2 regions of the Metaplanococcus flavidus genome follow, and region 1 is predicted to be linked to the other one. Evidence: a T-box and tRNA genes for the amino acid it is inferred to sense, from the RefSeq annotation. Region 1 holds a T-box; the other holds one or more tRNA genes.
What was found. A T-box is a leader RNA that pairs with one kind of tRNA and senses whether it is charged. The one in region 1 lies ahead of ACFQ1X_RS03465 (valine--tRNA ligase), so its partner is inferred to be a tRNA-Val.

Region 1 (5,595 bases):
GCATTCATGGAATTCGGTGACGATCTCGCAGCCGTAATCGTTGAGCCGGTAGCCGGCAACATGGGCGTCGTGCCGCCGAACGAAGGCTTCCTGCAGGAACTGCGGAATATGTCGACTGAAAACGGCACAATTCTCATCTTTGATGAAGTTATGACCGGATTCCGTGTGGGCTACAATTGTGCACAAGGCTATTACGGCGTTACGCCTGATATGACGTGCCTCGGCAAAGTCATTGGCGGCGGCCTTCCGGTAGGAGCATTCGGCGGAAGACGCGAAATCATGCAGCAAGTCGCACCAAGCGGCTCAATCTATCAGGCAGGCACGCTTTCCGGCAATCCGCTGGCAATGCGCGCAGGCTTCGAAACCCTGTCACGGCTTTCTGAAGACAGCTATACGACGTTCGTCGAACGCGGCGACCAGCTTGAGGCCGGTTTCCGTGAAGCTGCTGAAAAATACAATATCCCGCACACCGTAAACCGTGCAGGTTCGATGATCGGTTTCTTCTTCACGAACGAAGAAGTCATCGATTTCGACACAGCAAAAACGTCTGATCTTGATCTATTCGCAGATTATTATAAATTGATGGCAGAAGAAGGCATCTTCCTTCCACCGTCGCAATTCGAAGGCATGTTCCTGTCAACGGCGCATACCGAAGAACACATCGCCAAAACTGTGGAAGCTTTCCACACCGTTTTTGCAAAACTTGCACGCTAATAATTTCTTGAAACAGCTGGAGCGATTGCTCTGGCTGTTTTTTTGATCCTAGAGATAAGGTTAAATAACCGATATTCCGCAAAACAGCTTCGCTTTCCAGCGGGCTCCCGCCCAATCCTCCTCGTCCGCTACGCTCCCTGCGGTGTATCGGTCGTGTCGCTAAGCCGCAGGAGTCTTCGCTGTTTTGCTCCATATCTATAGAGAAGGTTTTTACAGAAACAAAGCATTTACCATTATACAAAATCATCTCCACTGTTGCTTTTCGTCTGCAAAAGCATGTAAATGGATTTACGATAAAAGATATAAGACGGTTACAGGGCTTCTCCCGAAAGTTTAAAAATGGGCGAATGATCATAGACATTGGGAAACCGATCATAGAAGTGGCGAAACCGCCCATAGAACAATCTGAGTGATCATAAACACGCCAAAATCACTCATAGAACCACGGAAACCACTCATAGAAATTTCCATGGCCAGATCCAAGGTCTGCACTTTCGCTTTTCGCTTGCGAAAAGCATGTAATCGGCTTTTGACCTTACGAGTGGAGTGGACATTGGGTTAATCGAACCAAACAGAGAATGGAAATGCAGCCGAAAACTCGGCTGCACTATTAAATGATAGGAAATGGGCAGAAGGCGCCCATTTCCGCTGGCATAGCTGTTAAATAGTAATTTTCTTCTTGAGAAAGATTAAAATTTACTCCTTACTATATAAGTTGAACTAAAGAAATAGAGTTTTATTTACCGATTCTATGCTAAGAGAAATCTCTAGAGATATGGAGCAAAACAGCGCAGACGCCCAGGGGACCAAGCGAAGTGCTGAGATCCACTCGGGCGAAGTGAAACGAGACCGAGTTAGCTCAGCGCAAGCCCCCAGGCAAGCAAGCTGTTTTGCGGAATATCGGTTATTAAAATCATTAGTTCAATTTATATAACCAAAATTCTCCATCCATGACGTCCCGCCAACACCAATTTTCTGCTACGATAGGAAACATAGATTCATTTCAGAAGAGAGTTGAAACAGTTTTGAAATTATTGCGTACAGCGGCCGTCGCAATTGCGGCTGGTTTTTTATTCAATCAAATCGGCATGTTCCTGCCGTGGCTTCTCGGTCCTATGATTGCGCTCGTTCTGCTTCGGCAGTTTACGGAAATGGAGTTCTACTGGCCGAAAATTTTCCGGGCAATCGGACTCGTCTTATTGGGTGTCATGATCGGCGCGTCATTCACACGCGAGGCCGTCATGCTGATGTGGGTGGATTTGCCGTACATGCTTTTTATGACAGTGTCAGTCATCATCGCGGCTCTTCTTTTCGGCTTGTTATTCAGTAAGATGGCCAATGAATCGCTGCAGACAAGTCTGCTCGGGTCGATGCCGGGCGGGCTGTCACAGATGGTGCTGATTTCTGAAGAAGTCAACAACGCCAATGTCACCGTCGTTTCCGTAATGCAGACGTTTCGGATTTTCCTTGTCGTGACGATTGTGCCGCTGTTGACGACGCTGTTTGTCGGCAGGGAAGCTTCGCAGATCGCCACCACACCTGCATTCACATTTTCACCCCTGGCATTTCTGGCGGCGATCATCCTTGGCGTCCTCGCATACTTGCTTATGAAGAGATTTTCATTTCCGGCAAAAGAATTGCTGGCACCGGTTCTGGTCATGGCGATCGTCCAATCGGCAACCGGCAGCACCTTAATCGAGATGCCCGGCATCCTCATCATCCTTGCACAATTACTCGTCGGCGCGCATCTCGGGCTGCAGATGGAAAAGTTGCGCGAGAATATGAGCATGCGGCTGGCCTTCGCCATTCTGGTCAATAATATTTTGCTGATCGCGTTCACCGTTTTAATCGCTTACATCTTAACAGCGTTATTGCCGGGATATCTGTTCCTTGATTTCTTTCTGAGTGCGGCACCCGGCGGCATGGCGGAAATGGGCATTACGGCGCTTGCTGCAGGAGCGGATGTGGCACTCATCACGAGTTTCCATCTGTTCCGACTGTTCTTTATTTTATTGCTGGCGGCGCCGCTCGTTGCCTACGTGCTGAAAAAACTTGACGCTAAAACGGGAAATTGAGTACAATGGATGTAATCAGATACTGATGCGTTGAAGAGGATAGTAGGATGTGCGTGCATTTCAGAGAGGAAGCCGAATGGTGAGAGGTTTCCATGGGCAGCATTTGAATGTCACCTCCGAGCAGTTTCCGTGAACACGAGTAGCGGAATCCGGATGCGAATCCGTTATCGAACTTGAGAGCCAGGCTTTTTTGCCTGTGTATAAAGGTGGTACCGCGAAAACTCCTTCGTCCTTTAAGTAGAGACGACAGGAGTTTTTTTGTACCCTTTTTTAGCTCAAGATAAAAACCAAGCGCTATGGCAAATTAAACCCGCAGCGACCCAAAGAGGAGGAATTTCAATGACAGAAACTATGTCGACCAAGTATGATCCGCAATCGATTGAAAAAGGGCGTTATGATTGGTGGATCGACAACAAGTATTTCGAAGCACAGCCGGAAAGCGGCAAAACACCATACACGATTGTGATTCCACCGCCGAACGTTACAGGCAAACTCCACCTGGGCCACGCCTGGGATACGACGCTGCAGGACATCCTGACGCGCATGAAACGCATGCAGGGATACGACGCTTTGTGGCTGCCGGGCATGGACCACGCCGGAATCGCGACGCAGGCGAAAGTGGAAGGCAAGCTGAAAGAGGAAGGGCGTTCACGCTATGACCTCGGACGTGAAGCGTTCCTCGAAGAATCATGGAAGTGGAAAGAGGAATATGCGGGGCATATCCGCCAGCAATGGTCGAAGCTTGGCCTTGGTCTTGATTACTCCCGTGAACGCTTTACGCTGGATGACGGCTTGTCAAAAGCGGTTCGTGAAGTTTTTGTTAAACTGTATGAAAAGAAATTGATCTACCGCGGCAAATACATCATCAACTGGGATCCGGCAACGAAAACCGCCATTTCCGACATCGAAGTTATCTACAAAGATGTGCAGGGCGGCTTTTATCATATGCGCTACCCGCTGACAGACGGCAGCGGCCACATCGAAATCGCGACAACGCGACCGGAGACGATGCTCGGCGATACTGCGGTAGCGGTTCACCCGAAAGATGAACGCTACAAGCATTTGGTCGGAAAAACCGTAACGCTTCCGATTATCGGCCGCGAAATGGAAATTGTGGCGGATGATTACGTCGATATGGAATTCGGAAGCGGCGCGGTGAAAATCACCCCGGCACATGACCCGAATGATTTTGAAATCGGCAATCGCCACAATCTCGAACGCGTTCTCATCATGCACGAAGACGGCACGATGAATGAAAACGCCGGCAAGTATGAAGGTATGGACCGCTTCGAATGCCGCAAGCAAATCATCAAAGATCTGCAGGATATGGACGTTTTATTCAAAATTGAAGAGCATTTGCATTCGGTAGGCCATTCCGAACGCAGCGGGGCAGTTGTTGAACCTTACCTATCCACGCAGTGGTTTGTTGATATGAAGCCGCTTGCGCAGAAATCGGTTGATCTGCAGAAGGATGAAAACGGCGTTAATTTCGTACCTGACCGTTTTGAGAAAACTTACCTTCATTGGATGGAAAACATTCGCGACTGGTGTATTTCACGTCAATTGTGGTGGGGCCATCAGATTCCGGCCTGGTACCATAACGAAACCGGCGAAATTTACGTAGGGCACGAGGCACCGGCGGACGCTGAGAACTGGACGCAGGACGAAGATGTGCTGGATACGTGGTTCTCGTCAGCGCTATGGCCGTTTTCGACGCTCGGCTGGCCGGAAGACAACGATGAGTTGAAGAAATACTATCCGACCGATGTGCTGGTAACGGGTTATGACATCATCAATTTCTGGGTATCGCGCATGATTTTCCAGGCGCTCGAATTCACCGGAGAAAAACCGTTCGATGATGTATTGATTCACGGCCTTGTGCGTGATGCAGAAGGACGCAAGATGTCGAAATCGCTTGGCAACGGCGTTGACCCGATGGACGTCATCGAACAATACGGCGCTGATTCCCTGCGTTATTTCCTGGCAACGGCTTCGTCACCGGGGCAGGATCTTCGCTTCTCGATGGAGAAAGTGGAGAGCGTTTGGAACTTTGCCAATAAAATCTGGAATGCTTCCCGTTTTGCACTGATGAACATGGAAGGCATGAAATATGAGGAAATCGATTTAAGCGGTAAGAAATCTGTTGCTGATTCGTGGATTCTGACCCGTCTCAATGAAACAATCGAAGGAGTGACGTCACTGGCTGAGCGCTATGAGTTCGGTGAAGTGGGCCGCTTGCTTTATAACTTCATCTGGGATGATTTCTGTGACTGGTATATCGAAATGGCCAAGTTGCCGTTATACGGGGAAGACGAAGAAGCGAAAAAGATGACCCGTTCGGTTCTCGCTTATGTACTCGATAACACGATGCGTTTATTGCATCCGTTGATGCCGTTCATTACAGAAGAGATCTGGCAGAACCTGCCGACCAAAGGCGAATCAATCACGATTGCCGAGTGGCCGAAAGTGGACGCTTCATTGACTGATCAAAGCCGGTCTTCAAGTATGAAGCTGCTGGTGGACGTAATCAAATCCGTACGTACAATCCGTGCAGAAGTGCAGTCGCCGATGAGCAAGAAAGTGCCGCTCACGATCCTGGCGAAAGACGCCGGAACGCATGAGGTGCTGGAAGCGAATTCTGCGTACATCGAGCGTTTCTGCAACACGGAAACGCTGACGATTGCACAGGACATACCGGCTCCAGAAAAATCGATGTCGGCTGTCGTATCCGGCGCCGAATTGTTCATGCCGCTGGAAGGCCTCATCGATATTGATGCAGAGCTTGCACGTTTGGACAAGGAACTCG
Region 2 (5,595 bases), on a different contig from region 1:
AGGTGCTGTTGAAAGTTTAGGCGCTACTTCTGATGTAGTAATCGTTCCTGTTGAGCAGGACAAAGCCGATGAACTGATCGAGAAATATCCTTATTACGCTCACGATACTGTGCCATCAGGCATCTATGGCCTGACCGAAGAAGTTCCGACAGTTTCGGTATTGGCTATGCTTGTTGTACAAAATGATCTTTCTGAAGATCTTGTATACGACATTACGGCAGCCATCTATGAAAACACAGATCAGATCCAGCACGCAAAAGCTGAATTCATTCAGGCTGAAACGGCTCTTGATGGAATCGGAATCGATATCCATCCAGGTGCACAAAGATATTTTGATGAAGTAAACTAGTCGAATACTCTTGAATAACTGACGATAAAGCGAAAGCTTTATCGTCGTTATTTGTTTATGTACAATGGAGGAGAATAGCCCATGCGAACAAAATTCAAGCAGCGTATTCTTCTGATTCTGATTGCCCTCATATTAATCAGCTCCGCGTCAGTATTAATCCCGCTCCAAAGAAGTATCGTGTTTATCGACAGCGACACAAAGAGCCTGGCAGCGTATTCTCTATTGACTCAACCCCGCTTTAAGATAAAATATACACATTCAATCCATTTGTCCGACGTAATTGAAAGTTTTGAAGTCCTTCCCGATCACACTCTGAAGATGGTCGAGCTGGAATATGAGGATTTTAATATTGGAATGCCATCGAATGCAGGAGAAGGCGAGGTTTTTGTCGAAAAAGACGGTAAGTATTTCATTAAGAATATGGACAGGCAATTGGCTGAATTCCGTATCTTGATCGGCGATGTGGATGCCGGCCTTTTTCTGATGAAAAATGAGGAAGTCTATGATTTGAAAAAGACACTCGTCAGAGGGGGAACGTATACGTTTCGTATTCAGCGACTGTCTATTTTCCAGCAACTAAAAGGAGTGAATATTGATGAGCAATAAATTACCGCCGGAAGAACGGAAAGAGAAGAAACTGCCGCCGGAAGATGATGATACATACGTTTCCGAAGAAAAGCAGAAGGAAATTCTGCAAAGGTACGATCCTGAATCCAACACTCGTGATTTAGCTGGAATCATGAAACATGTCGTATTTTACGGCTTACTGGCATTTGCACTGTTTCAGCTGTATACCGCGATCTTTGGGCAATACACAGCTTATATTCAACGGTCTATTCACTTGGGCTTTGCACTGTCTTTGATTTTTATCCTGTTTCCCGCACGCAAGCGTAAAGGTGTCAAGCATAAAGTGGCCTGGTATGATTTTATTCTCGCATTGTTGTCAGTCGGTGTCGGTGCCTATTGGCCGATCATGTATGATGACCTGGTTTTCCGAATCGGAAGGGTTACTGAACCGGATCTGATAGTAGGGACAATAGCGGTGCTGTTGACGCTGGAAGCGACACGAAGAGCCGTGGGTATGCCAATCACAATCATTGCATCGTTATTCCTGACATATGCATTTTTTGGTCCTTATTTCCCTGGGTTCATGCGTCACAGAGGGCAGGATTTGGATTCATTGATCCAATTGATGTTCTTCACAACTGATGGTATACTCGGGACGCCAATCGGTGTTTCCGCCACCTTTATATTCACTTTCCTGCTCTTCGGCTCCTTCCTGGTGAAGACGGGAGTAGGCCAATACTTTAATGACCTGGCAGTTTCACTTGCCGGTAATTTGACCGGCGGACCTGCAAAAGTTGCAATCTTTTCGAGTGCCCTGCAGGGAACAATTTCCGGCAGCTCGGTAGCAAACGTAGTTACATCCGGTTCTTATACGATTCCAATGATGAAAAAATTGGGATATAAAAAGGAATTTGCCGGAGGCGTCGAAGCTGCCGCATCCACAGGCGGGCAATTGATGCCGCCGATCATGGGGGCCGCGGCTTTCCTGATGGTTGAATTTATCGGAGGTGTCACTTACTGGGAAATTGCCAAAGCGGCAGCGATACCAGCACTCCTCTATTTCACAGGCGTCTGGATCATGACGCATTTTGAAGCGAAGCGGATTGGCCTGAAAGGGCTGTCCCCGGAAGAAATGCCTGATCGCAAAGAAGTTTTGAAGAAAATCTATTTGCTGACACCGATTTTTGCGATCATCATTTTCCTGTTGATCGGTATTCCTACGATGCAAGCTGCATTATATGGGATTGTGCTGACGATTGTTGTCAGCTCATTCAATAAAGAAACGCGTTTAAATTTCAAAGACATGATTTATGCACTGGTTGATGGTGCCCGCACAGCGCTCGCGGTAGCAGCAGCTACCGCTGCAGCAGGTATCATCGTCGGAGTGGTCGTTAAAACCGGTCTTGGCCTGGGCCTTGCAAATGGACTGGTTTCTGCTTCAGGCGGAAACGTCCTGTTAACTTTATTCTTTACGATGCTGGCGGCAATTGTTCTTGGTATGGGTTCGCCGACAACGGCAAACTATGTAATCACATCCACAATTGCGGCTCCTGCCATCATCACGTTGCTGATGCTTGAATATCCTGAAGGTGCGGCGACGCCTTTAGTTGTAGCATTGTCTGCCCATCTATTCGTATTCTATTTCGGTATTATCGCCGATATAACCCCACCGGTAGCGCTGGCAGCATTCGCCGCCTCCGGTATTTCGGGCGGAGAGCCTATACGGACCGGTTTTAACGCCGCCAAACTGGCGATTGCCGCGTTCATCATTCCTTATATGTTCGTGCTGTCGCCTTCGCTGTTGATGATTGATACGACCTGGCCCGAACTCATATGGGTCCTGATCACCGCCATTACGGGGATGATTGCAATCGGGGCCGGTTTAATCGGTTACTGGTACCGCAAACTTTATTGGTTTGAACGGATTATCACATTTGTGACCGGTATTGCATTGATTTACCCTGAAGGGATGTCAGATTTAGTTGGTGCCGGAGTCTTTATCGTGTTGTTCATTATCCAATGGATCTCCCGCGATAAAAAAGAACCGAAGACTATCGAAGCTTAACCAGAACCGCCGAAAACGCGAAATTTTGCGGCTTTCGGCGGTTTGTTTATTGGCTGAATAACAACATAAAAAAGCCGCCACCCGAAGGTGACGGCTTTTTTCTTAGCAGACTTTGTTCCTAAAACCTGCTGCGGACTCTAAGGTCCTATGATTCCTACTGGGCTCGAACCAGCGACCTCTACCCTGTCAAGGTAGCGCTCTCCCAGCTGAGCTAAGGAATCGCATTTTTTTCAAGGACATTTATTATTATATCGCGCCAATGAAAAAAGTCAATACTCGGAGAAAGAATTCTATTTCAGTATAAACCTTCATGTTGACCTATTGGCCGGCACTTCTGAAACCATTGTCACGGGCTTCCTGTTCGGAACAAAACCATTCCTCCGGATTTGTTTGGCCATATGAATGGCTGCCGGGCATATGGTAAATCCTATCACCACTGCGGTTGATATTTCCTTTGATGTCGCAATCACCAGTTTCGGTCACAGTATTGCCGCTTTCTATTTCGCTGATTGCATCGCTGTCGAAGCCGCGGTCTGTTGCGTAATTGTCAAATTGCCAGACGCCGATGCGCTGTTCTTCAGCCAGCTGCTCAGCTTCTTTATACTCATCCAGATACCGTGTATTTGGCGGGAACACATAGGCGACCCGAGCATGGCCAGTTTCCAGAAGCTGCTCCTGTACACTTTCGCCGTCCACGTAAACATATGCCAGCAGACGGCTGTAGTCATCGAAACGATCACCGGCATCAAATTCAATCGATACATCGCCCGACTCGAGAAGTCTCCGGTTTTCCTCAGTCGCTTCTTTGCCAAGAGGCTGCTCGCCGTAGCTGGGATGATTGATTTCAGGGGTATCTACCAATAAGTACCTGACAGTCGTTTCCCTGCCATCGTATAAGATTCTGATCGTATCACCGTCGATAACATAAAGGACCTCGACAGGCACCTGGTTATCGTTTTCAGCAGTGTCAAAAGAATTGGTGGGGTTGCAAGCAGATAAAAACATAGTGATGAGAATAGCTGCTATCAGTTTCATGAAGATCGCCTCTTTCATATTCTCATTATATTTAGCTGGAACAGGAAATGCAAAACGCCTTTTTCAATATCTCAATTGAAAAAGGCGTTTTTATGTAGGCTTCCGACGGGAAATGAGGACTGTGCCCAATTAAAGCCGGGGCTCCATTTCCTGATTGGCTTCGCTGTAATAAAGAAAGGTTTCTTCTTCTATATCTTCAAGCTTCTCTTTGTTCAGGCCGATTTCCAATTGGCCGCTGAATACGGGTTCCCACCAATTTGTGTTTTCGTTCATAAATAAATTCCTCCTCTGAAATATTATGAGTTAATTGTTTGACTATTCCATACCCTTAAAGGTTACACTTATAAACAGCAGGTTCGAAAATAAGCCTTTTGGCCTTATAGGGAGAGATTGACCATGATTTCGATTGGTATTATAGGTGCTGGCATTGTTGGTGAGCGCATCATCAAGCAGATCCAGCAAGAAGACGGCATTGAAATAGTGGCGGTTTTCGATGGAAATCGCAGCCGTCTGGAAGAGCTGGAAAAGAATTATAGTGTACCGATTGCCGGTACTCTTGATGAAATCCTTTATTCAAAAGCTGACTGGATATATATCGGAACACCCCCAGCTTCTCACGCAGAAATCGCCAAACTCGCTGCGGATGCCGGTATCAATGTGTTAAGTGAAAAACCGCTTGCCCACGATGTGGCAGCTGGAGAACAAATGGTTAAGGCTGTCACAGAAAATCGGGTCCGCTCAGCGATGCACTTTCCTCTTATGTATAGCGCGGCGGTGCACGAATTGGCAAAACGCGCCAAAAACGGCAGTATTGGCAAGGTCCAAAGAATCGAGCTGCAGACAGTATTTCCCGTTTGGCCGCGTCCATGGCAGCAAACCCCATGGATTGCTTCAAGGCTCGAGGGAGGCTTTATACGTGAGATATTCCCGCATTATCTTCAATTGATTGAAAGGATTTTCGGGGAAATTTCATTCTCATCCCATCAGGTCACTTATCCGGAACAGCCGGATTTATGTGAAACAGGTGTGATTGCCCATGGAATCGCGAATGACAACATCCCGTTATTGGTATCGGGAATCAGTGGTGTTGGACAGAAAGAGCTTCTTCAATTTAAAATCTATGGAAGCGACGGCGTTTTGACATTGGAGAATTGGTCTCAGCTTTATGTCTCAGAAGGCCAGGGGGACAGGGTTGCGATTACGGATTTTGCAGAAGTGCCGAGCTTGTTTGAAGAAATGAAAGCAAAATCGACTGCGCTGGTGCCGTTCGAAGAAGGATTGAGTGTGCAGCGCCATATCGATCATTTAGTCCAGGAATAACCGAAATTTACAGGAGGCTATTACATGAATTTTAATGCCAATGATGTCGAAAGAATGATTCAGGAACAAAAGAACTTCTATTATACAGGTGCCACCCGCTCTGCTGATTTCCGCAAAGCACAACTCGAGAACCTCAAGCAGGCCATTATTGCCAACGAAGAAGTTGTCATTGAGGCACTGGAGCGGGATTTGGGGAAAAGTGAATTTGAAGCTTATGCAACGGAAATAGGCTTGGTACTCGACAGTATAGGCAATATGC

Region 2: it encodes a tRNA-Val, which carries the amino acid that the T-box ahead of ACFQ1X_RS03465 (valine--tRNA ligase) is inferred to sense. The anticodon was not compared.

What each region holds. Positions count from the first base shown of each region.
Region 1 is NZ_JBHTKI010000006.1:177,108-182,702, forward strand. It holds gene hemL (glutamate-1-semialdehyde 2,1-aminomutase) at 1-714, shown strand, start outside; gene ACFQ1X_RS03460 (AbrB family transcriptional regulator) at 1,740-2,789, shown strand; T-box leader at 2,811-3,026, shown strand; gene ACFQ1X_RS03465 (valine--tRNA ligase) at 3,129-5,595, shown strand, end outside.
Region 2 is NZ_JBHTKI010000008.1:399,985-405,579, reverse strand. It holds gene ACFQ1X_RS06955 (TAXI family TRAP transporter solute-binding subunit) at 1-349, shown strand, start outside; gene ACFQ1X_RS06950 (DUF1850 domain-containing protein) at 431-955, shown strand; gene ACFQ1X_RS06945 (TRAP transporter permease) at 945-2,981, shown strand; tRNA gene ACFQ1X_RS06940 (tRNA-Val) at 3,130-3,202, opposite strand; gene ACFQ1X_RS06935 (thermonuclease family protein) at 3,300-4,016, opposite strand; gene ACFQ1X_RS06930 (hypothetical protein) at 4,146-4,289, opposite strand; gene ACFQ1X_RS06925 (Gfo/Idh/MocA family protein) at 4,413-5,336, shown strand; gene ACFQ1X_RS06920 (aldehyde dehydrogenase) at 5,361-5,595, shown strand, end outside.